DNA from 4 places in the Streptomyces sp. NBC_00569 genome. Region 1 is predicted to be linked to each of the others. Evidence: riboswitches for the same ligand, from Rfam matches in the RefSeq annotation. Region 1 holds a riboswitch; each other region holds the start of a gene.
What was found. Region 1 has a riboswitch for cobalamin ahead of OHO83_RS39305 (HoxN/HupN/NixA family nickel/cobalt transporter). Riboswitches for the same ligand answer to the same signal wherever they lie in the genome.
Positions count from the first base shown of each region.

Region 2: another riboswitch for cobalamin. It lies ahead of metE (5-methyltetrahydropteroyltriglutamate--homocysteine S-methyltransferase); the one in region 1 lies ahead of OHO83_RS39305 (HoxN/HupN/NixA family nickel/cobalt transporter).
Region 3: another riboswitch for cobalamin. It lies ahead of OHO83_RS06515 (CbtB domain-containing protein); the one in region 1 lies ahead of OHO83_RS39305 (HoxN/HupN/NixA family nickel/cobalt transporter).
Region 4: another riboswitch for cobalamin. It lies ahead of OHO83_RS33395 (cobalamin biosynthesis protein); the one in region 1 lies ahead of OHO83_RS39305 (HoxN/HupN/NixA family nickel/cobalt transporter).

Region 1 covers NZ_CP107783.1:8,707,065-8,714,070, forward strand. The annotation lists gene OHO83_RS39305 (HoxN/HupN/NixA family nickel/cobalt transporter) at 1-898, opposite strand, end outside; cobalamin riboswitch at 928-1,151, opposite strand; gene OHO83_RS39310 (ArsR/SmtB family transcription factor) at 1,241-1,603, shown strand; gene OHO83_RS39315 (inorganic diphosphatase) at 1,629-2,063, opposite strand; gene OHO83_RS39320 (GNAT family N-acetyltransferase) at 2,217-2,705, opposite strand; gene rho (transcription termination factor Rho) at 2,766-3,926, opposite strand; gene OHO83_RS39330 (class I SAM-dependent methyltransferase) at 4,338-5,063, shown strand; gene OHO83_RS39335 (DUF4440 domain-containing protein) at 5,060-5,545, opposite strand; gene OHO83_RS39340 (alpha/beta hydrolase) at 5,683-6,909, opposite strand.
Region 2 covers NZ_CP107783.1:8,812,549-8,819,554, forward strand. The annotation lists gene OHO83_RS39805 (SpoIIE family protein phosphatase) at 1-1,441, opposite strand, end outside; partial or broken gene OHO83_RS47120 (tRNA uracil 4-sulfurtransferase ThiI) at 1,607-1,939, opposite strand; gene metE (5-methyltetrahydropteroyltriglutamate--homocysteine S-methyltransferase) at 1,974-4,298, opposite strand; cobalamin riboswitch at 4,463-4,686, opposite strand; partial or broken gene OHO83_RS47125 (3-hydroxyacyl-CoA dehydrogenase family protein) at 4,859-5,154, opposite strand; gene OHO83_RS39820 (hypothetical protein) at 5,476-5,802, shown strand; gene OHO83_RS39825 (sugar O-acetyltransferase) at 5,882-6,463, shown strand; gene OHO83_RS39830 (TetR/AcrR family transcriptional regulator) at 6,475-7,006, shown strand, end outside.
Region 3 covers NZ_CP107783.1:1,387,741-1,394,746, reverse strand. The annotation lists gene OHO83_RS06530 (ABC transporter substrate-binding protein) at 1-458, shown strand, start outside; gene OHO83_RS06525 (FecCD family ABC transporter permease) at 608-1,576, shown strand; gene OHO83_RS06520 (ABC transporter ATP-binding protein) at 1,573-2,385, shown strand; cobalamin riboswitch at 2,477-2,621, shown strand; gene OHO83_RS06515 (CbtB domain-containing protein) at 2,660-2,881, shown strand; gene OHO83_RS06510 (CbtA family protein) at 2,902-3,660, shown strand; gene OHO83_RS06505 (hypothetical protein) at 3,760-4,152, shown strand; gene OHO83_RS06500 (histidine phosphatase family protein) at 4,175-4,765, opposite strand; gene OHO83_RS06495 (methyltransferase) at 4,842-6,026, opposite strand; gene OHO83_RS06490 (tetratricopeptide repeat protein) at 6,270-6,620, opposite strand; gene OHO83_RS06485 (pirin family protein) at 6,745-7,006, shown strand, end outside.
Region 4 covers NZ_CP107783.1:7,421,386-7,428,391, reverse strand. The annotation lists gene OHO83_RS33410 (lysozyme) at 1-515, shown strand, start outside; gene OHO83_RS33405 (inorganic phosphate transporter) at 705-1,979, shown strand; gene OHO83_RS33400 (hypothetical protein) at 1,995-2,216, shown strand; cobalamin riboswitch at 2,327-2,468, shown strand; gene OHO83_RS33395 (cobalamin biosynthesis protein) at 2,580-3,521, shown strand; gene OHO83_RS33390 (cobyric acid synthase) at 3,518-5,053, shown strand; gene cobN (cobaltochelatase subunit CobN) at 5,050-7,006, shown strand, end outside.

The DNA.
Region 1 (7,006 bases):
GGAAGGCGACGGCGATCGAGAGGCCGGTGATGGCCAGGTTGTAGAACACCTTGCGCACGGGGTTCGAGAACGCCCACTGGTACGCGAAGTTCATGAACGTCCCGTCCAGGGTGTCGAACAGACTCATCCCGGCGGCGAACAGGAGCGGCAGGCACAGGATCGCGTACCAGGGCAGTCCGGCCGCCGCGCCGCTGCCCGCCATCACCATCAGCGTGACCTCGGTCGCCGTGTCGAAGCCGAGGCCGAAGAGGAAGCCGAGCGGGTACATCTGGCCCGGCCGGGTGATGGACTTGGTGAACCGGCCGAGGATCCGGTTCATGAACCCCCGTGCGTCCAGGTGCTGTTCGAGCTCCGCCTCGTCGTACGAGCCCGCGCGCATCGCCCGGAACACCCGCAGGATCCCCACCAGGGCGACGAGGTTGAGCGCCGCGATGAGGTAGAGGAAGGACCCGGAGATGGTGGTGCCCATGACGCCGAGCGTCTGATGGGTGGCGGAGCCCTCGTTCATGATCCGCCCGGCGAGCTGGGTGCCGCCGGCGATCAGCGCGGCGAGCACGACCACCACGCTGGAGTGGCCGAGCGCGAACCAGAACCCCACCGACACCGGGCGCTTGCCGTCGGCCATCAGCTTGCGGGTCGTGTTGTCGATCGCGGCGATGTGGTCGGCGTCGAACGCGTGCCGCATCCCCAGGGTGTACGCGGTGACGCCGAGGCCGATGCCGAAGGCCTTCGACCCCACCTCGTAGTGCTCCGGCACGACGAGCAGGAACAGCACGCCGAACGCGACGACATGGAGTGCGGCTATCACCGCCAGGAGCCCGGCGGTGCGGACGGTGTCCTCGCGCCGCCAGTGGAACGCGTCGCGTCCGGTCTCCGGGGGCTTTACGGGCAGGGCCATGCGGTCACGCTCCAACACCTCGTGGAATCACTTCGTGAGATGCCGTGGCCGGTCTCCTGGCTGACGGGTGTCCGCGTCCGCCCCTGCCTTCCCGGCTGCGCGCGGCAGCCAGTGGCGTGGTGGGGCGGGGCGTCCCGAGTCGTCTCGTTACCGAGGGACCCGGGGCCCGATCACAGTGGCGAGGGCCGCTTCGGTCTGGGTCCTTTGAAGGACCGTCACCGAATTCCCGAGCACCACGGCCCGCCCACAGTAGAGGCCGCTCGGCGACGCCTGCAAGGCTGCACAGCTGCGTAGGTGTGCGCGGGTATTCAAGATCACATCGGTGGCTGCGAGGATGGCGTCATGCATCTCGTCCCTGCCGAGCGCGCCGACCGCCGCACGATCGACGGCCACCGGGTCTGCGAGGCCATCGCCGCCATCGGTGAGCCAGGACACGTCCGCGCCTGGGCCGACCGGTTCTCCCTGCTCGCCGATCCCCGGCGCCTCGCGCTGCTGCTCGCGCTGTACCGGGCGGGGCCGCTGGCCGTGTCGGATCTCGCCGTGGCCACGGGCATGAACGACCCGGCGGTCTCGCAGGCGCTGCGGCTGCTGCGCGCGGCCGGCGTCGTCGAGGGGGAGAAAGAGGGCAGGATCGTGCGCTACCGCGTCGTCGACGCGGCGACCGCGGACCTGCTGGAGCGCTGCGCGACGGACGGCGCGCACTGACACGTGCGCGCCGTCAGGGCCGGTCTCAGTCCCCTCGGGCGGCGGCCCGGCGGCGCGCGGCGGCGATCTCCGCGTACGTGAGGTCGCGGCCCTCCCAGTGCGATCCCTCGACCGACTTGCCGGGTTCCAGGTCCTTGTAGACCTCGAAGAAGTGCGTGATCTCCAGACGGTCGAACTCGGGGATGTCCTCGATGTCCTGCACGGAGGTATGGCGCGGATCGTGCGCGGGCACGCACAGAATCTTCTCGTCCATGCCTTTCTCGTCCCGCATCACGAACATGCCGATCGCCCGGCATTCGACGGTGCAGCCGGGGAACGTCGGATCGCCCACCAGGACGAGCGCGTCGAGCGGATCGCCGTCGCGCCCGAGGGTGCCCACGATGTATCCGTAGTCCGCCGGGTACTGGGTGGAGGTGAACAGCATCCGGTCGAGCCTTATCCGGCCGACGGAATGGTCCATCTCGTACTTGTTGCGGGAGCCTTGGGGGATCTCCACGGTGACGTCGAACGCGTGGACCGCGTCGGTGCCGTGGGCTGCGTCGCTGTGTCGGACCTCGTTGTCCAAGCCGGCCTCCTCGTCCACCCCGAGTGTGCTCCCGGGAGTACGGGTGCGTCAGCCGATCGGGAACTCCAATTCCGGCCTGTCCCACATCACGGCGGGCGGATCGGCGGCCGCGGTGCCGGTGCGGACGGCTCCCGTGCTGCGGTAGAAGCCTTCGGCGGGCGGGTGCGAGACCACGCGGACCGAGGCGAGTCCGGCGGCGCGCGCCTCGTCCTTCATGTGGGCGACCAGCAGCCGCCCGATCCCGAGGCCCTGCGCCGCGTCGGCGACGAACATCAGGTCGAGCTCCGGCGGTGTGATCACGAGGGCGTAGAAACCGAGCACCAGGTCGTCGGCGCCGACCGCGACGAAGACGCGATGAGCCTCGATGTAGTCGGGGCCCACCCGGTAGCCGGCCACCATCGACGCGTACGGGGCCTCGTAGGCGCGGGACGTACGGACGAGCCGGGTCAGCCGCTTGGCGTCGCGGGCGGTCGCCCTGCGCACCCGGACCGCCCCGCCGGCCCCCGCGCTTTCCGGGGCTGTAATGCTCGAAGTCATAGTGAGAGTATTACGCATCCTGTCGCGCGGATCGACCCGGGACCTTGTGTGCCGGCCGTCTCACGCGGGGGGAACGGTGGACTGCACCTGCCGCAGGAACGTCGCGTTGTCCGGCGTCTGCCGGATCCGCTCGACGAGCGTCTCGAGCCCGGCGTGCCCGTCCCGCGACTGAAGCGCGCGCCGCAGACCGCGTACGACCGCCAACTCGGCCTCGGGCAGCAGGAGTTCCTCGCGGCGCGTGCCGGACTGGGCGAGGTCGACGGCGGGGTGGATCCGGCGCTCGGCGAGGGTGCGGTCGAGGCGGATCTCCATGTTGCCCGTGCTCTTGAGCTCCTCGAAGAAGTAGTCGTCGGCGCGGGAGCCGGTGTCGACGAGCGCGGTGGCGAGGACGGTGAGCGAGCCGCCCTCCTCGGCGAGCCTCGCCGCTCCGAAGAACCGCTTGGGCCCGATCAGCGCGGAGGCGTCGACACCGCCGCTGAGCGTACGGCCGCCGGACGAGGCCGTGTTGTTGTGGGCGCGGCACAGGCGCGTCAGGGAGTCGAGGAGGATGACGACGTCCCGGCCGTCCTCGACGAGCCGCTTGGCGCGCTCGACGGCCAGTTCGGCCAGCGCGATGTGCGCCTTCGCGGGCTGGTCGAAGGTCGAGGCGAAGACCTCGCCCCGCACCGAGCGCCGCATGTCGGTGACCTCCTCCGGCCGTTCGTCGAGGAGCACCACCATCAGATGGGCCTCGGGGTGGTTCGTGGCGACGGACGCGGCGAGCTGCTGGAGCAGCACCGTCTTGCCGGTCTTGGGCGGCGCCACGATCAGCCCGCGCTGCCCCTTGCCGATGGGGGTGAACAGGTCGACCAGGCGGGGCGTCACGCCGCCCTTCGCGGTTTCGAGGCGCAGTTGCTGCCGCGGGTGCAGGGGGGTGAGGTCACCGAACCGGGGCCGCCCGCGCAGCTCCTGGACGGGGCGCCCGTTGACGCGCTCGACCTCGGCGAGTACGCGCGGCCTGCCGCATGTCCCCTGGATCAAGTCGCCCTTGCGCAGGCCGAGTCGGCGGATGAGCGCGGCCGGGACCTGGACGTCGTGCGACGTCGGCAGGAGGTCGGCCAGGCGCAGGAACCCGGGCCCGTTGCCCGAGCTGTCGAGGACGCCCGCGGCCTGGACCGCGACCTCCTTCGGCTGCGACGTGAACGCCTTTGTGGTGGTGGGGGGTTCGAGTGTGGTGGTCATCGGAATCGGTCCTTTCGCGGACGTTCGTACGAGAGCATGAGTGAGGTGGGATCCGGCGGGATCGGGGCGGTGACTGCACGCCCCGCTGAGGCGGGCGGGCGAAGAGGCCCGTGAAAGCCCTGAGAAGCCTGTGGCCGGGGAGAAGCGATGCGGGGTACGGCGCGTCGGCGCCGCCTGGCGCATCGCTGACATCGATTCGACGAATCCCGCTGTCGCGGCGATTCGGAGAGGGAGACTGGCACCGGCGCCGAAGAGGCGGCTAGCACATGTGCCATTCGCACTGTAACACCATGGGGGCGCCGTCCCGCAAGGACTCACGTCACGGGCCACCGTTCCCAGCCGCCCCGTGAACCCTGCTCGACCCCTTGAGCAAAGCCCCGTGACGCCGGGCGCGGCCTATGCTGAGCCCCGATGTTCGCACCTGAAGGCCCCACAGTCCGGGAGCTCGCCGTCCAGGCGCTGTCCTCCGTCGAGCGCGGCTACGACCTGCTCGCCCCCAAGTTCGACCGCACGCCGTTCCGCACGCCCCGGTCGGTCCTCGCACCCGTGACCCGTGCCCTACGCGGCATGGGCCCCTTCGAGCGCGGACTCGACCTGTGCTGCGGGACCGGCGCGGGGTTCGGTGTGCTGGCGCAGGTGTGCCGCGAGCGGCCTGTCGGGGTCGACATCAGCGCGGGCATGCTCACGGCGGGCCGCGCGGCCCACGGGAGCGGCGCGGACCTGGTGCGCGGCGACGCCCTCGCCCTGCCCTTCGGACCGGCCTTCGACCTCGTCGTCAGCTTCGGGGCGTTCGGCCACTTCCTGCCGCGGCAGCGGCCCGCCCTGTTCGCCCAGGTCCACTCCGTGCTGCGGCCGGGCGGACGCTTCGCGTTCCCGGTGCCGGCGCCCGCGCGGCCCGGCTCCCGCGGCTACTGGTCGATGCTGGCCTTCGACGGCGCGATGCGGGTCCGCAACGCGCTGTGGCGGCCGCCCTTCGTCATGTACTACCGCGGCTTCCGCCTCGGCGACGTACGCAGCGAGCTGGTCAGGGCCGGTTTCGACGTGGCGCTCCGGGCGCTGCCCGAACTCGGCGAGCGCTCCGACGGCAGCCCCAGATGCCGCCTCCTGGTGGCCACGAAGGCCGGCCCGCCGCGCTAGACGGCCGTCTCGGGCGCCCCGCCCGCCTGCCGTACGTCCTCGTGGAGGTGCACGATCAGCCAGCGGCCCACCGTGGGGTCCTTGCGCAGGACCGCCGTGTTCCGCAGCAGCTCGGGACGGAGCGGGGTGCCGTCCGGGCCGGGTGTGTACGCGACGCGCAGCCAGTAGCGCAGGACCGCCGTGTCGCCGAACACGTCGACGACCGGGTCGTACGGGCGAAGACCGCTCCCCACGGGCCCGTCCCCGGACTCGGGCCGCTCGTCTCGCACCCGGTCCAGGTCCGGCTTGCCGAGCAGCAGCGGCTCGGCGGCCGGGTCCCAGATCGTCGCCTCCGGGTCGAGCCGGGCGTCGATCTGGGCGCGGTCCCCGGTGGCGTACGCCTCGTACATGCCGGTCACGACGGACCAGACGGCGGCCACGTCGCCGGGCGCCGCGCCCGGCCTGGCCAGTGCGGGGCGGGCGGACACGGCGGACTCGGGCATGAGGGCTGCTCCTGGTCGGACGGGGACGGCGCGCCGGGGCGGCGCCGATGCCAGGCCACCGTAACGGGTCGTCGGTGCCGGATGATCCGTCGGGCCGGGACGAGGCCCGGCCCGGTGGGACACCGGCGCGGGCGCGGCTAAGGGTGTGGCCGGTTCGCGGCCTGTGCCGTGGGCCGGCGGTGCGGCGACGGCATGGTGTCCTGCGGAAACGTCAGCTGGCCGCTCATCCACCGCATGGCCGGAGCGATCTCCCGCTGCCAGGTCGTGAAGTGGTGGCTGCCGCGCGGCAGGATGATCCGGGCCGACGTCATGGGCGACTTCACCGCGTGCAGGAACCTCATCGTGTCGCCGTAGTCCTTCTCGCCCGACCTGCTGCTGGCGGCCAGGACGGACACGCGCGGCACGGGCAGGTGGTCCAGACGCCAGATGAGGTCGTGCTCGCGCTGCCGCCGCGCGGCGCCGGGACCCGAGCCGAAGAGGCTGCCGGTGGTCAGGTCGTCGCCGATCCTGTAGTCCGCCGACAGCGCCGCCGCCGACGTGTACACGCCGGGGTGGCGCAGGACGAGCTGGAGCGCGCACGTGCCGCCCGACGAGTAGCCGAGAGCGCCCCACGCGCTGGGGTCGTGACCCACGCGGTACGACCGCTTGAGCGCCTCCGGCAGATCCTTCGAGAAGAACGTCTCGGCCTGCGGGCCGCCCGGCACGTTCACGCACTCCGTGTCGCGGGGCGGCGCGATCGTCGGGCGCACCATCACGATCACCGTCGGCTGGATCCCGCCCGCCCTCAGCAGCCGGCCGGCGGTCTGCGGGACCTGGAGGTACTGCGCGAGGTTCATGATGCCGCCCGGGTAGCCGCTGATCGCGACCATCACGGGGAAGCGCTGGCGGTGGAACTGCTTCTGGAAGTACTGCGGCGGCAGATACACGAACGCCGGGTTCACGGCCCTGCTGCGACGTCCGACGATCTTGACCGACTCGACCCGGCCGACCTGTGCCGCGGGCCCGTGCGGAATGCCCTTCACCCGATCGAGGCCCTGCGGCCCGGCGGGCTGCACCAGACCGCCGCGCACCGCACCGACGGTGGAGTGGACGCCGGACCGGCCGAGCGCCGTGACCTCGGCGGGCGCCTTGTCGACATGGCCGAGCAGCTCGTCCCACGAGCCGTAGAAGTCGAAGTTCGTGTTCACCGCGACGGCGAACGCGGTGAGGATCGTGAGCTGGGTCGCGCCGATCACGCCGAGGCGGCCGAGCACGGCCATGGGCCCGCGCCGGGCGAGCCGCGGCCACACCCGGACCGCGAGGCCCACACACACCAGGGCGGCCAGCACCGTCGCGTACTCGAGTGCCCGGCTCGTCAGGCCCATGTCTTCCTCAACTTTCAGCCGTCATCTGCGCTGTTCGGCAGTTTTCACCGGAAAGAGGCGCGATGACCGAGGAAGGTTTGCCGGCCACCGCGTTCTT
Region 2 (7,006 bases), 110 kb from region 1:
GTGGATGGTGGGGGAGCAGGCTGCGCTGCAGGGTCTCGGCGGCGTTGCGCACGCTCTGGTGGGCGCGGGCGTTGTCGATGCACACCGCGGTGCGGGAGGCCAGTTCGGTGGCGATGGCGAGGTCGTCCTCGTCGAAGGGCCGTGGGTCGCGGGCGCGGGTCAGCCCCAGGAAGCCAAGGACGGTGGCGCGAGCAATGAGCGGGACGGCCATGTAGGAGTGCACTCCGGCGCGGGCCAGCAGCGTTGCGGCGTGGTCGTCGCGGGCGATACATGTCAGGTCGTTTCCGTCGGCGTGCGGGATCAAGATGGGCCGGCCGGTGCGCACACAGCGGGTGGCCACGCGGTCGTCGTCGTACGCGGCGATGTGGCCGGGCGGATCGGCGGCCTGGAGGGCCTCGGTGGGGTGGGCGGCCTTCAGTGCGAGGGCGCGGAAGAACGCGGGACCGGCGCTGGTGCGAGGCCGGTGCTCGTCGATGACGGAGTCGAGCACGTCGACGGAGACCACGTCGGCGAGTTCGGGAACGGTGACGTCGGCCAGCTCCCGGGCGGTCTGTGCGACGTCCAGGGTGGTGCCGATACGGGCGGAGCCGTCGGCGATCAGGGCCAGACGCCGCCGCGTCGCGGTCGCCTCCTTGGCCGATTGGTAACGCTCGGTGACGTCCGTGACAAGTTCGGCCACCCCGAGCACGCGGCCCTGGGTGTCTTCGAGCCGGTAGACCGAGATCGTCCAGGCGTGCAGGCGCGGTGCCGGGTCGGCCGGGCTGTGGCCGACGATGGTGGACTGGTCGATCAGGGGCATCCCGTTGTCGAGGACCTGCCGCATCGCGGCTTCGGGCATCTCGAACTTCGCAGCTTTCATGATCTCGCGGTAGTGGCGGCCGAGGTGGTCTTTCGCGGGGATGCCGTGCATCTGCTCCATCGCGGGGTTGACGGCCATGTACCGCAGGTCGGAGTCGAAGATTGCGATTCCGATGGGGGACTGGGAGATCAGCCGGGTGGAGAGGGCTACGTCCCGCTCCACCTCGCGCAGTGTGGGCGCGTCGGTGCCCAGCCCAAGCGCGTAGAAGTCGCCGCGGTCGTCCAGGAGCCGCATGTTGCGCAGCTCCACCAGTCGTGTGCCGCCGTCCTTTCGCCGGACGGGGAACGTGCCATCCCAGCTCCGGCCCGACTCCATGACCTCGGCAAACTTCTTGAGCACCCAGTCGCAGTGCTCCTCGGGGACGAGCAGCTGTGCGGCGTACTGCCCGAGCGCTTCCTCGGCGGTGTAGCCGTACAGCTCCTCGGCCTGCGGACTCCACAGGACGACCCGGCCCTCGGCGTCCAGCAGCACTGCCGCCACTCCCAGAAGGTCCAGCAACCCACTCGGCTGCGATGGTTCGCCGCTCGCTCGGCTGCTGAACACCTGGCTGATGTCGGGGGGAGGCCATTCGGCTTCGCTCATCGCTGGCACTCCTTCCGCCCGCCGACGCCACATGAGCCACCCCTCGGACTGGGGCGCGGCCTGTCTGCGCCTGCCGGCGGCTTCGACTTCCATGGTCACCCAGACCACCGGAGAACACACCCCGTTCGCGTGGCGCGGGCCTGCACGGGAAGGACTGGCGACCTGTCCGAGGCTGTCGGCGGTGACCAGGGCCTCCGCCCCGGTGCGCGTGGCCAGGGCCGAAGCCGCCCGGACCATCAGCCGGCGCCGCGCCATGACCTGGAGGCGGCCCGCACCCGCGATGGCGAGTTGCTTGTGTGCTGTGCCGAGCGCGAGCATGTGCAGACTGTCAGGTGGCTGGAACCGGTTCGGCTCACGGGCCGGTGCGTACGCCCTGTAGACGGACGAGGGATTCGTGTACGGGGCGCCGCTGAAGTGTACGAAATCGCAGACGAGGCCCCGGCGCATGGCGCGGTGGGCGGCGACGGGGGAGTCGTACGACGTGCCGGGCCGGGGCACCGCGGTGCCCCGGCCGAGCTGGGCGTGCCCAGGATCAGGACGCGGACGCTCCGAGTTCCTCGCGGACGGTGCGGGCCGCCGCGACGAGGTTCTCCAGGGAGGCGCGGGTCTCGGGCCAGCCGCGTGTCTTCAGGCCGCAGTCGGGGTTGACCCACAGCCGCTCGGCGGGGATCGCCTCAAGTCCCCTGCGAAGCAGGCCGGTTGCCTCTTCCGCGCTCGGTACGCGGGGCGAGTGGATGTCGTACACGCCGGGTCCGGCCTCGCGCGGGTAGCCGTGCTCTGCCAGCTCATGTGCGACCTGCATGTGGGAGCGGGCCGCCTCCAGGCTGATCACGTCGGCGTCGAGGTCGTCGATGGCCTGGACGATGTCCCCGAACTCGGCGTAGCACATGTGGGTGTGGATCTGAGTGTCCGGGCGGACGCCACTGGTGGTGAGGCGGAACGCCTCCGTCGCCCACGCGAGGTAGGCGGCGTGGTCGGCGGCGCGCAGCGGGAGCGTCTCGCGTAGCGCGGGTTCGTCGACCTGGATCACTGACGTCCCGGACGCCTCAAGGTCGTTCACCTCGTCCCGCAAGGCGAGGGCGACCTGACGGGCGGTGTCGCCAAGGGGCTGGTCGTCGCGGACGAAGGACCAGGCGAGCATGGTGACGGGCCCGGTGAGCATGCCCTTGACGGGACGGGACGTCAGCGACTGGGCGTAGGCGGTCCAGCGCACCGTCATCGGTTCGGGGCGCGAGATGTCACCGGCGAGGATCGGCGGACGGACGCAGCGGGTGCCGTAGGACTGCACCCAGCCGTGCCGCGTGGCCAGATAGCCGGTGAGCTGTTCGGCGAAGTACTGCACCATGTCGTTGCGCTCCGGCTCGCCGTGGACGAGGACGTCCAGGCCGGTCTTCTCCTGGAAGGAGATCACTTCCTGGATCTCGGCCCTGATGCGCGCCTCGTAGCCGGCCGTGTCGATGCGGTCGGCACGCAGGTCGGCGCGGGCGGCGCGCAGTTCGCCGGTCTGTGGGAACGAGCCGACGGTGGTGGTCGGCAGCAGCGGCAGGCCGAGGTGGGCACGCTGGGCGGCGGCCCGCTCGGCGTACGGCTGCGGGCGGTGACCGTCGGTGTCCGTGACGGCGGCGGCGCGGGACCGCACCGCGGGGTCGTGTGTCAGGGACGACCCTGCGCGGGAGGCGAGGTCTGCGCGGTTGGCTGACAGTTCCGCGGTGATCGCACCGGTGCCCTGGGTCAGGCCCTTGGCGAGGGTGACGACCTCGTTGGTCTTCTGGCGGGCGAAGGCGAGCCAGCGCAGGATCTGCGGGTCGACGTCCCGTTCCAGGGAGGCGTCGAGGGGGACGTGCAGCAGGGAGCAGGAGGCGGCCACGTCGACCCGGTCCGCCAGTCCCAGCAACGTGCCGAGCGTGGCGAGGGACTTCTCCATGTCGTTGACCCAGATGTTGCGACCGTTGACGACGCCCGCCACCAGGCGCTTGCCGGGCAGGCCACCGACGCCGGCGAGGGCGTCGAGGTTGGCGGCCGCGGTGTCGGTGAAGTCCAGGGCCAGACCGTCGACAGGGGCCTTGGCCAGGACCGGCAGGGCGTCGCCGAGCCGGTCGAAGTACGAGGCGACCAGCAGCTTGGACCGGTCGCTGAGGGCGCCCAGGTCGCGGTAGGCGCGGGCGGCGGCGTTCAGCTCCGCCGGTGTGCGGTCCTGGACGAGTGCGGGCTCGTCGAGCTGAACCCACTCGGCGCCCGCGGCGCGCAGGTCGGCGAGGACCTCTGCGTACACGGGAAGCAGCCGGTCGAGCAGAGTGAGCGGGTCGAAGTCGGCCGCGACGCCCGGCGCGGGCTTGGCGAGCAGCAGATACGTGACCGGGCCGACCAGGACGGGGCGGGCGGCGAGTCCCAGGGAGAGGGCCTCCTCGAGCTCGGACACCTGCTTGGTCGAGTCCGAGGAGAACACCGTGTCCGGGCCCAGCTCCGGCACCAGGTAGTGGTAGTTGGTGTCGAACCACTTCGTCATCTCCAGCGGCGCGACATCCTGCGTGCCGCGCGCCATGGCGAAGTAGCCGTCCAGGGCGTCTGTGTCGACAGCTGTGCGGTGGCGTTCGGGGATCGAACCGACCATGACGGTGGTGTCCAGGACGTGGTCGTAGTACGAGAAGTCGCCCGTGGGGACTTCCTCGATGCCGGCGCCGGCGAGTTCCTGCCAGTTCTTGCGGCGCAGGTCGGCGGCTGTGTCCCGAAGGGCGTCGGCGGAGACGCGGCCCTTCCAGTAGCCCTCGATCGCCTTCTTGAGTTCGCGATTCCGTCCCTGGCGGGGGTAGCCGTACACGGTGGCCCGTGCTCCCGCGGCTGTGGTCTTGGTGGTCACGGAGTTCTCCTTCGAGAGACGTATCCCTGAGATCCCGAAGACTCACGCGGCCAGAAGGGAGTGACAGACCGGCGGCACGACCTCGCGCGGCAAAGGCGCGGTCATCCGCTCGATATGTACGCCGACCCGCCCACGAGGTCACCGGGATGTCCGCGCACGCGTCATACGCGCACGGGCAGTTGGCAGGTCTTCGGACTCGCGGGCGCGCCTCGTGTCGTACGAGGCTCCTACTGGCCGTCGCTTCCCAGGTCCCGTTCCTCGGGCCCAGTGCGTATGACGGCGGTCGTTCCCACTCACCGCTGCGGGGCAGTCCCGGATTCCCACCGGGTTCCCTCTTGCGACGCATCCCGTCTGGCGGACGGGGCGAACCAGCTGCACCGGTCACCCTACGGGGTGCCGCTGACACACGAGCGGACCGGTCCAGGATGCGGATGGTGAGGTGAGGCACGTCGGCGGAGGGTCGGACCACGAAAGAGGGGCGGGAACCGGAATCCGGTCTGGTTCCCGCCCCGCGCTCCGACCGCCTCCGGCCCTCAATCCGGATGCGGTACCCGGGCCCCTCAGCCCTGGTGGTCGTTGACGGTGCCTTCTCGCTCGTACTCGTGGAAGCAGCGGCCTGTCTTGCGGCCCAACAGGCATGCCTCGACTATGTGTTGAAGCGTGTCGGCGGCGCGTAGAGCGGTTCCTTGAATTCCTAGTAGAGGGGTTTCGCGATGGCGGCGACGGTGTCGAGGCCGATGAGGTCCGCGAGCCACAGCCGGCCCATGGGGTGAGCGCAGCCGAGTTCCATGCCGTGGTCGACGTCGGTCGGGTTGGCGAAGCCGGACTCGGTCGCGCGGATCGCCGACAGGAGGTGTCCAGGAGGTCGGTGAAGGTGATGCGGTCCGTGGCCGTGCGCGCCTCTTCGATCGTCAACTTGCTCTTTCGCGCGGCCTTTTCGAGCGAGGTGACGATTCGGTCGCGTGCGCCCTCGGCGGCTGTGGCATCTGCTTCGCAGACGACGGTGTCGAGGTCGACCCGTGCACAGACCTCGGTACGGTACGTCGGCACGCATGGCACTTGAGACCCGCGCCGCCACTCCCCGAGGGTCCGCCGATCTCTCACAGGAGTATGCCGACCGTTGATCTACACGCACCAACTCGCCTGTGCAGGAGCCGAGTTGCAGTGAGGTGCGCGTGTGAGTCGTGAAGAGTTCGCGCACGATTCTCGGGATCCGGTCACAGGAGCGGAAAGCTCGGAGGGCTCACTCGGTGCTTCCGAACACTTCCGCACCGCGGACATCCACGAGACCGTGCCGCCGCTGCTGGCCATGGCGCTGGTCTGGGAGATGACGCTCGTCGACCTGTTCACGGGTGCCTACGCGGGTGTGCCGGGCCCGCTCCGGGTACTGCTCGTGCTCGGTGCCCCGGTCTCGGTGACCGCGGTCGGTCTGTGGGAACTGCGCCGCCTGCGCACGCACTACGGCATCGCGGTCCGGGACATGCTGATGCGGCAGCCGGGCTAGCCGGGCCGGACACCCTGCGCCGAGTGGCGCGCCGATCGGGAGCGTACGTTCGTACATTCCGGAGTGTACGATCGTACGCATGACGACGGACCACTTTGCCGACGACCCGCGGACGAACCTGGAGCGCATGCTCGCGGGTGACCTCTACATCGCCGACGATCCGGAGATCGCCCGGCGTCAACGGCGGGCGATGCGGCTGGCCGCCCACTACCAGGACGCCTTCCTCGAGGACGCCGACAAGGCCCGGCCGATCCTGGCCGACCTGCTCGAGTCCGTGGGGGAGGGCGTCGAGGTGCGGCCGCCGCTGTACGTCGACTACGGCAGCAACATCACCATCGGTGCCCGCACCTTCGTCAACTACCACCTCACCGCACTCGACGTCGCCCGGATCATCATCGGCGAGGACTGCCAGATCGGCCCCAACGTCCAACTCCTCACCCCCACCCACCCGGTGGAGCCGCAGCCCCGCCGCGACAAGCTGGAAGCCGCGCTGCCCATCACCATCGGCGACAACGTCTGGCTCGGCGGCGGGGTCATCGTGTGCCCCGGAGTGACCATCGGGGACAACTCCGTCATCGGCGCCGGAGCCGTGGTCACCAAGGGCGTCCCGGCGAACGTCGTGGCCGTCGGCAACCCCGCCCGCCCCGTCCGCACCCTTTGACCGGCGCCCCCATGGCCACCGGACGCACGGACCCGCAGCGGCGCGAGCGCATCCTCGCCGCCACCCTCGACCACATCGCCGAAGAGGGCGTCGCCGGGGTCTCCCACCGCAAGATCGCCTTACGCGCCGACGTGCCGCTCGGCTCGATGACCTACCACTTCGCCGGCATCGATGACTTGCTGCGCGAGGCCTTCACCCGGTTCGCCGACGAGATCGTGGCGGTGTTCGAGCGGCACCTGGCCGACGTCGGCACCCCCGAGCGGGCCCGCGAAGCCGTCACCGACCTCATCCACGCCCTGTCCGCAGGTTCACGTCGCGATCTCGTCCTCACCCACGAGCTCTACGCCCTCGCCGCCCGCCGCGACGAGTACCGCGAACTCACCCACGCCTGGATGGCCCGCAGCCGCGACCTCCTGGAGCGGCACTTCGACGCGGACACCGCCCGCCAGCTGGACGCGCTGATCGAGGGGTTGGTCCTGCACCGCTCCCTCGACACCGCCCCGCAGAGCCGCGAACTCACCCGGGCGGCCGTGCGGCGCATGA
Region 3 (7,006 bases), 7.3 Mb from region 1:
GTGAGCGGCTCGTCTCCGCACTCAAGGCCCGCGTGAGGAAGGCGACCGGCGGCATCGACGCCTCCCGGACGACCCTGCTGTACTGGTTCGCCAACTCCGACTCCCCTTATATGGCGGGCTGTTGCGGCGCGCCCGGCGTCATCACCCGTGAGGTGGGGGCGAAGAACGTCTTCGACGACACCCGCGACGAATGGCCCCAGATCAACTGGGAGACGGTCGCGGACCGGGACCCGGACGTCCTCGTCATCGGCGATCTCACGCGCCGCTCACAGACCGCCGAATCCGCCGCCAAGAAGATCGAGTTCCTCGAGTCCGACCCTGTGACCAAGAACATGACCGCCGTGAGGAAGAAGCGGTACGTGCTGCTCAGCGGGCAGGCCATGAACCCGACCATCCGTACCGTGGAAGGCGTGGAGCAAGTCGCCGCGAAACTGCGGGCGTTCGGCCTCGCCGGATGAGCGTGGAAGCGTCGCCCCCACCCTCTCAGGCGTCGTCCCCTGAGACGGCGCCCGAGGCGTCCCCTGAGGCGGCGCCTTCACCCGCCACCCCGAAGCGGCTTCTCACGGTGCGCGGCGTGCTCGCCTGGCCGACCGGTTTCGCGGTGCTCATGGCGTCCGTGGCGCTGGCCATCACCATCGGCCCGGCCGACATCGGGATGACCGATGTCTGGTCGGCCGTTGCCGCCCATCTAGGCGTGGGCGAACCGGAGTTGACTCCCATTCGCGACGGCATCGTGTGGAACCTGCGGCTGCCGCGCACCCTGCTGGCCGCCGTGTGCGGCGCGGGGCTCGCGGTGTGCGGCGCCGTGATGCAGTCGCTGCTGCGCAACCCGCTCGCCGACCCCTTCGTCCTCGGTGTCTCCTCAGGCGCCTCGACCGGCGCGGTCCTTGTCGTCGTACTCGGCGTCGGCGGCGGCGCCCTGTCGGTCTCGGCCGGCGCCTTCCTCGGCGCGGTCGTCTCCTTCGCGCTGGTGCTGGCGCTCAGCCAGGTCCTCGGCGGCTCCACCGACCGTGTGGTGCTGTCCGGGGTGGCCGCCATGCAGCTGTTCTCTTCGCTCACGTCCGTCGTCGTGCTGACCGCGGCGGATGCCGAGACGACGCGCGGTGTCCTGTTCTGGCTGCTCGGCTCGCTCAGTGGGGCGGGCTGGACCGATGTGCGGATGTGCCTGGCACTGCTCGTGGCGGCGCTCGTCATCTGCGTCGCGCACGCCCGTACGCTCGACGCCTTCGCGTTCGGACAGGACGCCGCCGCGTCGCTCGGCGTGAACGTGGCCCGCACCCGCCTGGTCCTGCTGTGCACGACCGCCCTGCTCACGGCGGCACTGGTCAGCTCGGCCGGCGCGATCGGCTTCGTCGGCCTGGTGCTGCCGCATGCGGCGCGGGCCCTAGCCGGTCCGCTTCACGCTCGGCTGCTGCCGGTGACCGCGCTGGCCGGCGCGGTCTTCCTCGTGTGGGTCGACACGCTCGCCCGTACCGTCCTCGACCCGCAGGAGGTGCCGGTCGGTGTGGTGACCTCGCTGATCGGCGTACCGGCCTTCGTCCTCGTCCTGTACCGCACCCGGAGCCTGCGCCGATGACCGTCCCGACGATGCGCACCACCACCGCCGACGGGCTGCGGGCCGACCGGGTCCGCCGCGAAACCGGCGGACACCTCATCCTGGACGGCGTGAGCGTGCACCCGGCGCCCGGAGGCATCACGGGCCTCATCGGACCCAACGGCTCGGGCAAGACCACGCTCCTGCGCCTGCTCGCGGGCATCCTCACCCCCCAGGCCGGAGTGGTGACCCTGGACGGCTCACCGCTGAGCGCCGTCCGCCGCAGGGACTTCGCGCGCCGCGTCGCCGTGGTCGAGCAACAGGCCGACACGCAGGTCGAGTTGACCGTCGAGGACGTCGTGCGTCTGGGGCGCGTCCCCCATCGCAAGGCATGGATGCCACCGTCGGCACAGGACGAGGAGGCCGTACGTTCCGCGCTCGCCCGCACCGATCTCACCGACCGGGCCCACCGGCACTGGCACACCCTCTCCGGCGGTGAGCGCCAGCGCGTCCAGATCGCCCGTGCCCTCGCGCAACGACCACGCGAACTCCTTCTGGACGAGCCGACCAACCACCTGGACATCCAGCACCAGTTGGACCTCCTCGACCTGCTCGCGGAACTCCGGCTCACCAGCGTCATCGCCCTGCACGACCTCAACCTGGCCGCGATGTACTGCGACCAGCTCGTCGTCCTCCGGCAGGGGCGGGTGATCGCTGCCGGCGCGCCCTGTGACGTACTCACCGAAGAGCTCATAGCGCGGGTCTACGGAGTGCGCGCGACCGTTTTCCCGGCCACCACCGAGCAGGGGGAGGCCCCGTACATCCGGTTCCTGAGAACGCCCGCTCCCTGAGGCGGCACTGCCGTACCGCACGCAAGGCTTCGTGGGCAGCGACCATGACCAAGATCACGGCGGGCGGCCCGGTCTTGGCCGTGCGCCCCTTACGCGGTACGGTCTGACCGATATTGACGATGGCAACGCGGAAGCCGGTGGGAATCCGGCACGGTCGCGCCACTGTGAGACGAGCCACTCGCCCGGACGGGCGGGGACCTCGCGAGTCAGACCCGCAGCTGTCGTACTTGTGCACCACCGAGATGGGACGCGAACTCCCAGAGGAGGTCCTGCCATGGCGCAGACCGTCGCTCAGCCGACAGCCACCACCCCCGTTCTTCCCGCAGCGCTGCCCCTGAAGGCGATTGCCCCTTGGGCAGCCTTCTTCGGCATCCTGATGCTGGTCCTGCTCTACTTCGTCGGCGCCGAACAGGGCGCCACCGCCGTCGTCTCCGGCGAGAGCGTTCATGAATGGGTGCACGACGCCCGCCACCTGCTCGGCTTCCCCTGCCACTGACGAGGGACGCCACAAAGCTCATGAACTCCGCAACAGTGAGAAACCTCCTCGTACGGGGCATGCTCGCCGGCCTGGGTGCCGGTCTGCTCGCCCTCGTCGTCGCCTACCTCCTCGGCGAACCCAGCGTCGACAGCGCCATCGGCTACGAGGAGGCCCACGCACCCGCGCACCACCACGAGGTCGAACTCGTCAGCCGCAGCCTGCAGTCCACCGCGGGCCTCGCCACCGGCATCCTGCTCTACGGCGTCGCCTTCGGCGGCATGGCCGCCCTCGCGTACTGCTTCGCGCTCGGCCGCGTCGGCCGCTTCACCCCACGGGCCACGGCCCTCCTGCTCTCCGGCACGGCCCTGCTCGCCGTGTATGTCGTGCCGTTCCTGAAGTACCCCGCCAACCCGCCGTCCGTCGGCGATCCCGGCACCATCAGCAAACGCACGACGCTGTACTTCCTGATGATGCTGCTCAGCGTGCTCCTCGCCGTCGCCGCGGTGATCATCGGCAAACGGCTCGTTCCCCGCCTGGGCACCTGGTACGCCACTGTGGCGGCGGTCGGGTTCTTCGTCCTCGCGATCGGGCTCGCGTACGCCTTCCTGCCGGTCGTCAACGAGGTGCCGAAGGACTTCCCCGCAGCGCTGCTGTGGCGGTTCCGCACCTCGGCCCTCGCCATCCAGCTCACTCTGTGGACCGGATTCGGCCTGATCTTCGGCGAGTTGGCGCAGCGTCAGCTCGCTCCGCGCGCCGGGGCCGTCCCATCCGGCGCCGCAACTCCCGTACCCCACTGAGAGAACCGCGCCACAGGACCCAGGCAGGCGATCAAGCGCAGAGGGCCGCCGGAACCTTCCGGTCGGCCCTCTCGCTTTCTTCCGAGGGCGGAGACCCGCGTGGCCAGACACCCCCAACCGCGCCACATCACACTCGGCGGCCGCGAGGCGGTCGCGCTGACCCTGGAGGAGTACGAGCAACTGATCGCCAGCAGACGGCAGATCGGCGGCCAGAGTGCTCGTGTACGCGTCCTGGCGCAGCGCGTGAAGGAGAGTGAGGAGCTGCTGCGGGAGATCGAGGCGCTGGTCGGCTGCCCGTCGCACGGCTGCCACGGCCCGCGCGACCGAAGGGGGAGTGCGGGCCGTGGCGGCGAGGCACGCGAACCTGCGGGAGCGACGGACACCGACTGTCTGCGGTGTGCGCTCGCGGCACTGCTCCTGCGCCATCGGGAGTCAACAGGCCTTCCACCGGGGGCAGTTGGCGAGGAATGCTGTTCACCGTCGAACCAGTAGAGGGTGAGGCGCCCAGTACGGGTCAGCCCCCGGCGCCGTCCTCCGACGGGCCCAGCGCCCGCCCGAGCCGAAGGTTCCAGCGCCCGGAGCGACCGCTGACGTCGGTCGCCGTCAGGGGCGGTACGTCGAGCCGCCAGAACGCCGGGCCGGGCACGTCGAGGATCTTGACGGCCACAGCCCGCACGACCTCCGGCTCCACCACGGCGAGCGTCCGTCCGTCGAACTCCGCCGACGACTCCAGCCAGCGCGCGACCCGTTCGCACAGGCCACGTATGGACTCCCCGCCGTGCGGCGCGGCGCCGAGGTCGGAGAGCCAGAGCGCGATGCCGGCCGGGTCCTCGGCGCTCACCTCGGCGAGGGTCAGGCCCCGCCAACGGCCCACGTCGAGCCCGGCCAGCTCCGGTGTCTCGAGGGCATCGAGGCCGAGGGCCTCCGCTGTCTCCCGGCAGCGCACGGTGGGGGACACCGACAGCCGGTCGGCCGCGAGAAGGCCGCCGGCCGCCGCCCGCGCACGCGCCGCGGCGCTCGGGTCGAGCGAGCACCCGTCGTCGAACCGGGCCTCCCGCAGAGCCCGGCTCATCGCGGCAGAGATCAAGGTGACGCGGCTGGTCACGGGTTGAGCCCTCTCCTTGATGTACGGGGCGACGCGCCAGGCCCGCGCGTCCACCCCCTCGTCGCGCTCGGCGCGCCTACGGACGCGTATCGCGTTCCTTCTTGACGGCGCGCAGGACGACGAACTTCGGGTCGCTGGCGATGAGTTCACTGTTGCCGAACAGGCGCCGCAGCTTCACGTGGTAGCCGAGGTGGCGGTTGCCGATGACCCACAGCTCACCGCCCGGACGCAGCGCGTCCCGCGCGTCGGAGAACATGCGCATGGCCGTGGCGGCTGTCGTCGCCTGGTGGGAGTGGAACGGCGGATTGTTGAGGACGAGGTCCGCACTGCCCGCGGGAAGTTCCGCGAGACCGTCGCCCACGAGGAACTCCGCCCTCGCCTCGGGGTGTTCAGAGGGGTCGATGTTCGCCCGGTAGGTCGCCTCGGCCGACGCGACCGCCTGGAACGACTCGTCCGTGAACACGATCTCCGCGCGCGGGTTCTCCAGCGCCATGGCCGTACCGACGACGCCGTTGCCGCAGCCCAGGTCCACGACGCGCTCGGCGCCCTCGCTGCGGGGCAGGTGCTGGAGCAGGAAACGGGTGCCGATGTCGAGGCGCTCCGCGCAGAACACACCGGCGTGGTTGGTGACGGTCCGGCCCGACACGGGGCCGACCCCGTCCGGCAGAGCGTAGGTGTGCGGCCACGGGTTCCGCGGCCGGGCGAGCGCCGGGTACGGCGTCGTGAAGATGAGCCGCGCCTTCTTCTCGGCGAGGGACGTCCGGGTCGGGCCGACGATCCGTTCGAACAGCTTCAGCGTCGAGGTGTGGATCTCCTTGACCATGCCGGTCCCGACCACCACGGTCTCGCCGTGGAGGGCGGGCGCTATGCGGTGCAGCTGGTCCTCCAGGAGCGCCAGGCTCTTGGGGACGCGTACGAGCAGCACGTCCACGCGCTCCGGCGGGGTGTCCTGGGTGGTCAGCAGCCGTACCGCGTTCTCGTCGAAGCCGGCCCGGTCGAGGTTGGCGCGGGTCGCGCGCTGCCCCAGGTACGAGTCGGAGATCGCGGTCGGCCGTTCGCAGTGCCCGGCCAGGGCCGTGGCGAGGGCGCCCCACCGGTCGCCGATCACGACCACCGACCCCGACAGATCGGCGGCGCTGTCGGCGAGATGCCGCAGCAGGTACTCGTCCGCGGCATCCCATGCGCGCAGCGTGTCGCGGGGATCCTCGGGGAAGCGGGCGAGGTCGAACTCGCCCCATGACGTCTCGAAACGGTTGCTCATCGTCCCGCAAGGCTAGCGGAGGCGCAGATCACCAGGGCCGCGGGCGGGGCCGTAGCGCGGCCGGACCGGGGCCGACCGGCCCAGCGGCCGGCCCCGGCCGTACGGCTCCGGCATTCCGGGCGGTACGGCTCAGGCGTCTCCGGCCGTACGGTCAGGCGTTCCCGCGCGGCTCACGGGTCCCCGCCTGTGTACAGCTCACGCGTCCCCCCGTGTATCGCTCCCGCGTCCCCGCCCCTGTACCGCTCAGGCGTCGCCGAAGTCGCCCGCGAACGCGGCCGCCATCCGCAGATGCGGTCCCGCTTCCTCGTGACGGCCCTGGCGCTCCAGGGTGCGGCCCAGCATCAGACGGGCGTAGTGCTCGACCGGATCACGCTCGACGACCATGCGCAGCTCCGCCTCGGCGCGGCCCAGCTGAGCCGAGTGATAGTACGCGCGGGCCAGCAGCAGCCGCGCGGCCACCTGCTCGGGGATCTCGGCGACCAGATCGTCGAGGATCTGCGCCGCGAGCGTGTACTCCTTGGCGTCGAAGAACTTCCGCGCGCGCTCCCAGCGCTCCGCCGGGGTGCCCTGCGTGTAGTAGTTGGTCGTTTTCACCACTGGTGCCTCCTCGACCGCTCTCAACGGCACGGACCCGGCGCATATTCCGTCCTGCCGAGCGCGCGGGTCCACCCGTACGCGTGCCTGACGGGACGGCCTGGACGGGTCTAGGTTGTGAGCCATGAGCAATCTTGATCGCGAGGCGGAGCCGACCATGTGCGGCGGCCGGGGTTTCGTCGTGGCGGAGCCCGTACGTGAACTCCTCTCCCCCCGGCGCGTGAAGCTCGGCGAGTCCACCGAGGTCCGCAGGCTGCTTCCGAACCTCGGCCGCCGCATGGTCGGCGCCTGGGCCTTCGTCGATCACTACGGGCCCGACGACATCGCCGACGAACCCGGTATGCAGGTGCCGCCCCACCCCCACATGGGTCTGCAGACGGTGAGCT
Region 4 (7,006 bases), 1.3 Mb from region 1:
GCAATCCCTATTTCGGCCAGCAGTACGACGGAGCGCGGAGCGCGGGCATCATCCGCGGCGCGTACCACTTCGCGCTCCCGGACAAGTCGTCCGGCCGGACGCAGGCCTCGTACTTCGTACGCAACGGGGGTGCGTGGCAGGCGGACGGCTGGACGCTGCCGCCGGCGCTCGACATCGAGTACAACCCGTACAGCTCGAAGAAGTGCTACGGCCTGAGCAAGGCGAAGACGGTCTCCTGGATCAGGTCGTTCAGCGACGAGGTGCGCCGCAGGACGGGCCGCCGGCCGGTGATCTACACCAATTACCACTGGTGGAAGACGTGCACGGGCAACAGCGCGGCCTTCGCGGGCAACCATGCGCTGTGGCTCGCCCGCTACGACGAGTCCGCCGGGGCGCTGCCCTCGGGCTGGTCGTACTGGACGTTCTGGCAGTACGACCACAGCGGCGGACTGCCGGGTGACCAGAATCTCTTCAACGGTTCGCGGGCCCAGTTGCGAAGGTTCGCCCGCGGCTAGCGGAGGGCTCGCTTCCGCTTGATTCGGCCACCGTTCCGCTTCGCGGGCGGCCCCGTGCCGCCGCCCCGTTCTCAACGGAATGGCGGCGCTCCGCTTCGAGTCACCACACCGCCCGCCCCAGTTCATCTTCCGTTCACTCAGATTGCCTACGGTCGCCGAGCCACTGACGTCCAACAGAAGCCTGGGTAAATGGAACACATCACGCTTCTCCTCGGGATCGTGATCGTCACCGCTCTCGTGTTCGATTTCACGAACGGTTTCCACGACACAGCCAACGCGATGGCCACCACCATCTCGACCGGCGCCCTCAAGCCCAAGACGGCGGTGGCCATGTCCGCCGTGCTGAACCTCGTCGGAGCCTTCCTCTCCGTGGAGGTCGCCAAGACGATCTCCGGCGGCATCATCAACGAGGACGGTCTCAAGACCGAGGTCATCTTCGCGGCGCTGGTGGGCGCCATCCTCTGGAATCTCCTGACCTGGCTGGTGGGGCTCCCCTCCAGCTCCTCCCACGCTCTCTTCGGCGGCCTCATCGGTGCCGCCGTGATGTCGATGGGCTGGTCGTCGATCGACGGCGGCACCGTCGTCACCAAGATCCTCCTCCCGGCCGTCGCCGCGCCGCTCGTGGCGGGCATCGCCGCGATGCTGGCCACCCGGCTCACGTACCGGATAGGCAGCAAGACCGACCAGAAGGCGACCGCCAAGGGCTACCGCGCCGGGCAGATCGCCTCCGCGGGCCTGGTCTCGCTGGCGCACGGCACGAACGACGCGCAGAAGACGATGGGCATCATCACGCTCGCCCTGATCACGGGCGGCGTCCTGAACCCCGGTGCGAACCCCCCGATGTGGGTCATCGTCTCGGCCGGTACGGCCATCGCGCTCGGCACCTACCTCGGCGGCTGGCGCATCATCCGCACCATGGGCAAGGGCCTCACGGACCTCGCGCCGCAGCAGGGCTTCGCCGCCCAGACCAGCGCCGCGACCGCGATCCTCGCCTCCTCGCACATCGGCTTCTCGCTCTCCACGACGCAGGTCTGCTCCGGCGCCGTGATGGGCTCGGGCCTCGGCCGCAAGGGCGGCGTCGTCCGCTGGTCGACCGCGACCCGCATGTTCATCGCCTGGGGCCTGACCCTGCCGGCCGCCGGTCTGGTCGGTGCGGGCGCCGAGTTCCTCACCAAGCAGGGCTCGTGGGGCGTCGCCGTCACCGCGCTGCTCCTGATCGCCGGCGCGGGCACCATCTGGGCGCTGTCGCGGCGCAACTCGATCGACCACACGAACGTCACGGACGACGACATCGACGGCGCCGACGTCCCGGACGAGCCCGCAGGCGTCGTGACCACCGCGATCGCGGCCGTCACCCCGCCGCCCACCGGCACGGTCGCCGGCCTGGACACCGACGTGAAGACCACCATTCCCGCCTCGCCCGCCCCGCCCTCCGCGGAGCCCGCGCGACCGGCCACGGTCTAAGGAAGCAGCAGCGCTATGCACATCGACTGGGCAGCACTCGGCTCCGTGTTCGGAGTCAGCCTCGTGATCACGGTGGCCCTCGTGGGCCTGTTCACCCTCGGCATCGTCGGCCTCACCAAGCGGGAGTCCGCGGCGGCCCAGGGCAACTCGGCGGCGCTGGCCGTCTCCGGCGCGTACGCCTGCTTCGCCCTGTGCGCGGCGGCCGTCGGGTACGGGATCTTCCTGATCGTCGCCTGACCGGAGGTAACCGGCAGGAGTGCGGGGTGCGGGACGCGAAGGCGTCCCGCACCCCGCTTCGTGTGTGCCTCAGCACACTCTCCCTTCGCAGGTCAACGGCAAGTTGACGGGCGTTCGCGGAGCGTGGTGGACTTCCGGGGCCATCTACGGCAGCAGGAGAGGAAGCCGGTGCGAATCCGGCGCGGTCCCGCCACTGTCACCGGGGAGTGATCCCCGCGAGCCAGGAACTCTCGCCGCCGGTCTCTTCCAACCAGGGCGTGGACACCCTGAGTGAGGACATATCGCCATGCGCGGCTGCCAGTTGCGGGTGCTCCCGCCGAGAACGAGTACAAGGGTTCCGTTCGCCGTAGCGGCGGGCTGACCGTGCGAGCCGAGCGCGTCTTCGCGTACGGCAGCGCCGCCGGACTCCTCGGTGACCTCCTGTTCGGCGATCCGCGCCGCGGGCATCCGGTCGCCGCGTTCGGGCGGGCCGCGGGCGCCGTCGAGCGAGTGCTGTGGAGCGACCACCGCGGGTGGGGCGCGCTGCACACCGCCGTGTGCGCCGGGGGCGCCGCCGTCGCCGGTGGCCTCGCCGCGCGCGCCGTGCGCCGCTCCCCCGCCGCCTCCCTCGCACTGACCGCCGCCGCCACCTGGGCTGTGGTCGGCGGTACGTCGCTGGGGCGCGAGGCGCGCGCCATCGGGGGCGCGCTGGCCGCCGGTGACGTGGACGCGGCACGCGAGCGGCTGCCGCATCTGTGCGGGCGTGACCCGCAGGCCCTGGACGCGGACGGGATCGCGCGGGCCGTCGTCGAGTCCGTAGCCGAGAACACCTCCGACGCCGTCGTGGGCGCGCTCGTGTGGGGCGCCGTCGCCGGGGTCCCCGGGCTCGTCGCCTTCCGCGCCGTGAACACCCTGGACGCCATGGTCGGGCACAAGTCGGCCAGGTACCGCCGTTACGGCTGGGCGTCCGCGCGCCTCGACGACGTGGCCGGCTGGCCGGGGGCGCGGCTGACCGGCGTGCTCGCCGCGGTCGCGGGCGGCCGTCCGCGCGGCGCGCTCACCGCGTGGCGCGAGGACGCGCGGCTGCACCCGAGCCCCAACGCCGGTGTCGTCGAGGCCTCGTTCGCGGGGGCGCTCGGGGTGCGGCTCGGGGGCACGTTGTCGTACGGCGGGCGGGTCGAGAACCGGCCCGTGCTGAACGCGTCGGGCCGGTCCGTGGAGACCGCCGACGTCGAGCGGGCGGCGCGGCTCTCGCGGCGCGTGAGCTGGCTGGCCCTCGGCGTGTGTGTCGCCGGGCGGGCACTGTTGCGGAGGGGGAAGTCGTGAGTGGTGGCGGACTGCTGGTGGCAGGGACCACGTCCGATGCCGGGAAGAGCGTCGTCACCGCCGGCATCTGCCGGTGGCTGGTGCGCCAGGGGGTGAAGGTCGCGCCGTTCAAGGGACAGAACATGTCCCTCAACTCCTTCGTGACGCGCGAGGGCGCCGAGATCGGCCGTGCGCAGGCCATGCAGGCGCAGGCCGCCCGCGTCGAGCCGAGCGCCCTGATGAACCCCGTACTGCTGAAGCCGGGCAGTGACCGGAGCAGCCAGGTGGTGCTCATGGGCAGGCCGGTGGGCGAGTTGAGCGCCCGTGGTTACCACGGGGGGCGGCAGGCCGCGCTCCTGGACACCGTCGTGGGATGCCTGGAGGAACTCCGGGGCAGCTATGACGCCGTGATCTGTGAAGGGGCGGGCTCTCCCGCCGAGATCAACCTGCGCCGCACCGACATCGTCAACATGGGGATCGCGCGGGCCGCGCGGCTGCCCGTGCTCGTGGTCGGCGACATCGACCGCGGCGGCGTCTTCGCGTCGTTCTTCGGCACGACGGCGCTGCTCGCGCCCGAGGACCAGGAGCTGCTGGCCGGCTATCTGGTGAACAAGTTCCGCGGGGACGTCTCCCTGCTCGAGCCCGGCCTCGACATGCTCAAGGACCTGACCGGACGGGCCACGTACGGAGTGCTCCCCTTCCAGCACGGACTCGGCATCGACGAGGAGGACGGGCTGCGCGTGTCGCTGCGCGGCTCCGTGCGCGAGTCACAGACCACGGCGCCCGTCGGCGAGGACGTGCTGCGCGTCGCCGTGTGCGCCGTGCCGCTGATGTCGAACTTCACCGACGTGGACGCGCTGGCCGCGGAGCCGGGCGTCGTCGTGCGGTTCGTCGACCGGGCCGAGGAGCTCGTCGACGCGGACCTGGTCGTCCTGCCGGGAACGCGCGGCACCGTCAAGGCACTTCAGTGGCTGCGCGAGCGCGGCCTCGCCGACGCCCTCGTGCGCCGGGCCGCCGAGGGGCGCCCGGTCCTCGGGATCTGCGGCGGTTACCAGGTGCTCGGCGAGCGCATCGAGGACGACGTCGAGTCCCGCGCGGGCGCCGTGGACGGTCTCGGACTGCTGCCCGTACGGGTGCGGTTCGAGCGTGAGAAGACCCTCGCCCGGCCCGTCGGCGAGGCGCTCGGCGAGCACGTCGAGGGCTACGAGATCCATCACGGGGTCGCCGACGTCAAGGGCGGCGAGGTGTTCATCTCCGATGGCGGAGGACACAGTCTGGACGGGTGCCGCGTCGGCTCCGTCTGGGGCACGCACTGGCACGGCTCGCTGGAGGCGGACGGCTTCCGCCGGGCGTTCCTGCGCGAGGTCGCGGCCGCCGCGGGCCGCCGTTTCGTGCCGGCGCCCGACACGTCGTTCGGCGCGCTGCGCGAGGAGCAGCTCGACCGGCTCGGCGATCTGATCGAAGAACACGCGGACACGGACGCGCTGTGGCGGCTCATCGAGTCCGGCGCTCCGTCAGGACTGCCTTTCATTCCACCGGGAGCGCCCGCATGAGCACAGTGTTGTTGTTGTCGACCGCAGACACCGATCTGCTGGCGGCCCGGGCCTCCGGCGCCCCCTACCGGATCGGGAACCCGACCCGCGTCGACGTGCAGAGCGAACTGCCGGAGCTGCTCGACGGCGTCGACATCGCCGTCGTACGGCTCCTCGGCGGCAAGCGCGCCTGGGAGGACGGGCTCGCGGCGCTGAAGGCGTCCGGCGTGCCGACGGTCCTGCTCGGCGGCGAGAGCGTCCCGGACGCGGAGCTGATGGCCGAGTCGACCGTGCACGCGGGCGCCGTGGCCGAGGCGCTGCGCTACCTCGTCGAGGGCGGACCGGGCAACCTCGTCGAGCTGGCCCGCTTCCTCGTCCAGGACGTGCTGCGGGGCGGGCACGGCCGGGCCGGGAGCACGCAGGAGCGGCACAGCGCCGAACCGCAGAAGATGCCCGAGTACGGGGTGCACGGCCGCCGTGCGCGCGTCGAGGGCCGCCCGACGGTCGGTGTGCTCTTCTACCGCGCCCACGAGCTGTCCGGGAACACCGCGTTCGTGGACACTCTGTGCGACGCGATCGAGGCGCGCGGCGTCAACTCCCTTCCGGTGTACTGCGGTTCGCTGCGCGGCGCCGACTCCGGCCTGTACGAGCTCCTCGGCGAGGCCGACACGCTGGTCGCGACCGTGCTCGCGGCGGGCGGTACACATGCCTCGCAGGCGTCCGCGGGCGGCGACGAGGAGGCCTGGGACATCGGCGCGCTCGCCGACCTCGACATCCCCGTCCTGCAAGGTCTCTGCCTGACGTCGTCGAAGGCGGCCTGGGAGGCGTCGGACGCCGCCCTGTCGCCGATGGACGCGGCCATGCAGGTCGCGATCCCCGAGTTCGACGGCCGGATCGTGACCGTGCCGTTCTCCTTCAAGGAGGAGGGCCCCGACGGCGTCCCCGTGTACACGGCCGACCCCGAGCGGGCCGCGCGCGTCGCGGGGATCGCCGTGCGCCACGCCCGTCTCGGCCACAAGCCGAACGCCGAGAAGAAGCTCGCCGTCGTCTTCACCGCCTACCCGACCAAGCACTCGCGGGTCGGCAACGCGGTCGGTCTCGACACGCCCGCCTCCGCCGTCCGCGTCCTGGACGCGCTGCGCGAGGCCGGTTACGGCGTCGACGGCTACCCGGACAACGGGGACGAGCTGATCCACCGCCTCATCGAGGCGGGCGGCCACGACGTGGAGTGGCTCACCGAGGACCAGCTGGCGTCGGCGCCCGCGCGGGTGCCGCTCGCCGACTACCGCGCCTGGTTCGACAAGCTGGCGCCCGAGCTGCGCGACGGGATGCTGGAGGCGTGGGGCGAGCCGCCGGGCTCCCTCTATGTCGACGGCGACGACATCGTGCTCGCGTCCCTTCAGTTCGGCAACGTCGTCGTGATGATCCAGCCGCCGCGCGGCTTCGGGGAGAACCCCATCGCGATCTACCACGACCCGGACATGCCGCCGTCGCACCACTACATGGCCGCGTACCGCTGGCTGGAGAACAGTTTCGGTGCGGACGCCGTCATCCACATGGGCAAGCACGGCACGATGGAGTGGCTGCCCGGCAAGGGCCTCGGTCTGAGCGGGAGTTGTGCGCCCGACGCGGTCCTCGGCGAGCTGCCGCTGATCTACCCGTTCATCGTGAACGACCCGGGCGAGGGCACGCAGGCCAAGCGCCGCGGGCACGCCACGGTCGTCGACCACCTGGTCCCGCCGATGGCCCGCGCCGACACGTACGGCGACCTGGCAAAGCTGGAGCAGCTCCTCGACGAGTACGCGCTCGTCTCCGACCTGGACCCGACGAAGGCCCCGGCCGTGCGCGCCCAGATCTGGACGCTGGTGAAGGCCGCCGAGCTCCACCACGACCTGCATGTCGACGAGCAGCCGGACGACGGTGACTTCGACGAGTTCGTGATGCACATCGACGGCTATCTGTGCGAGATCAAGG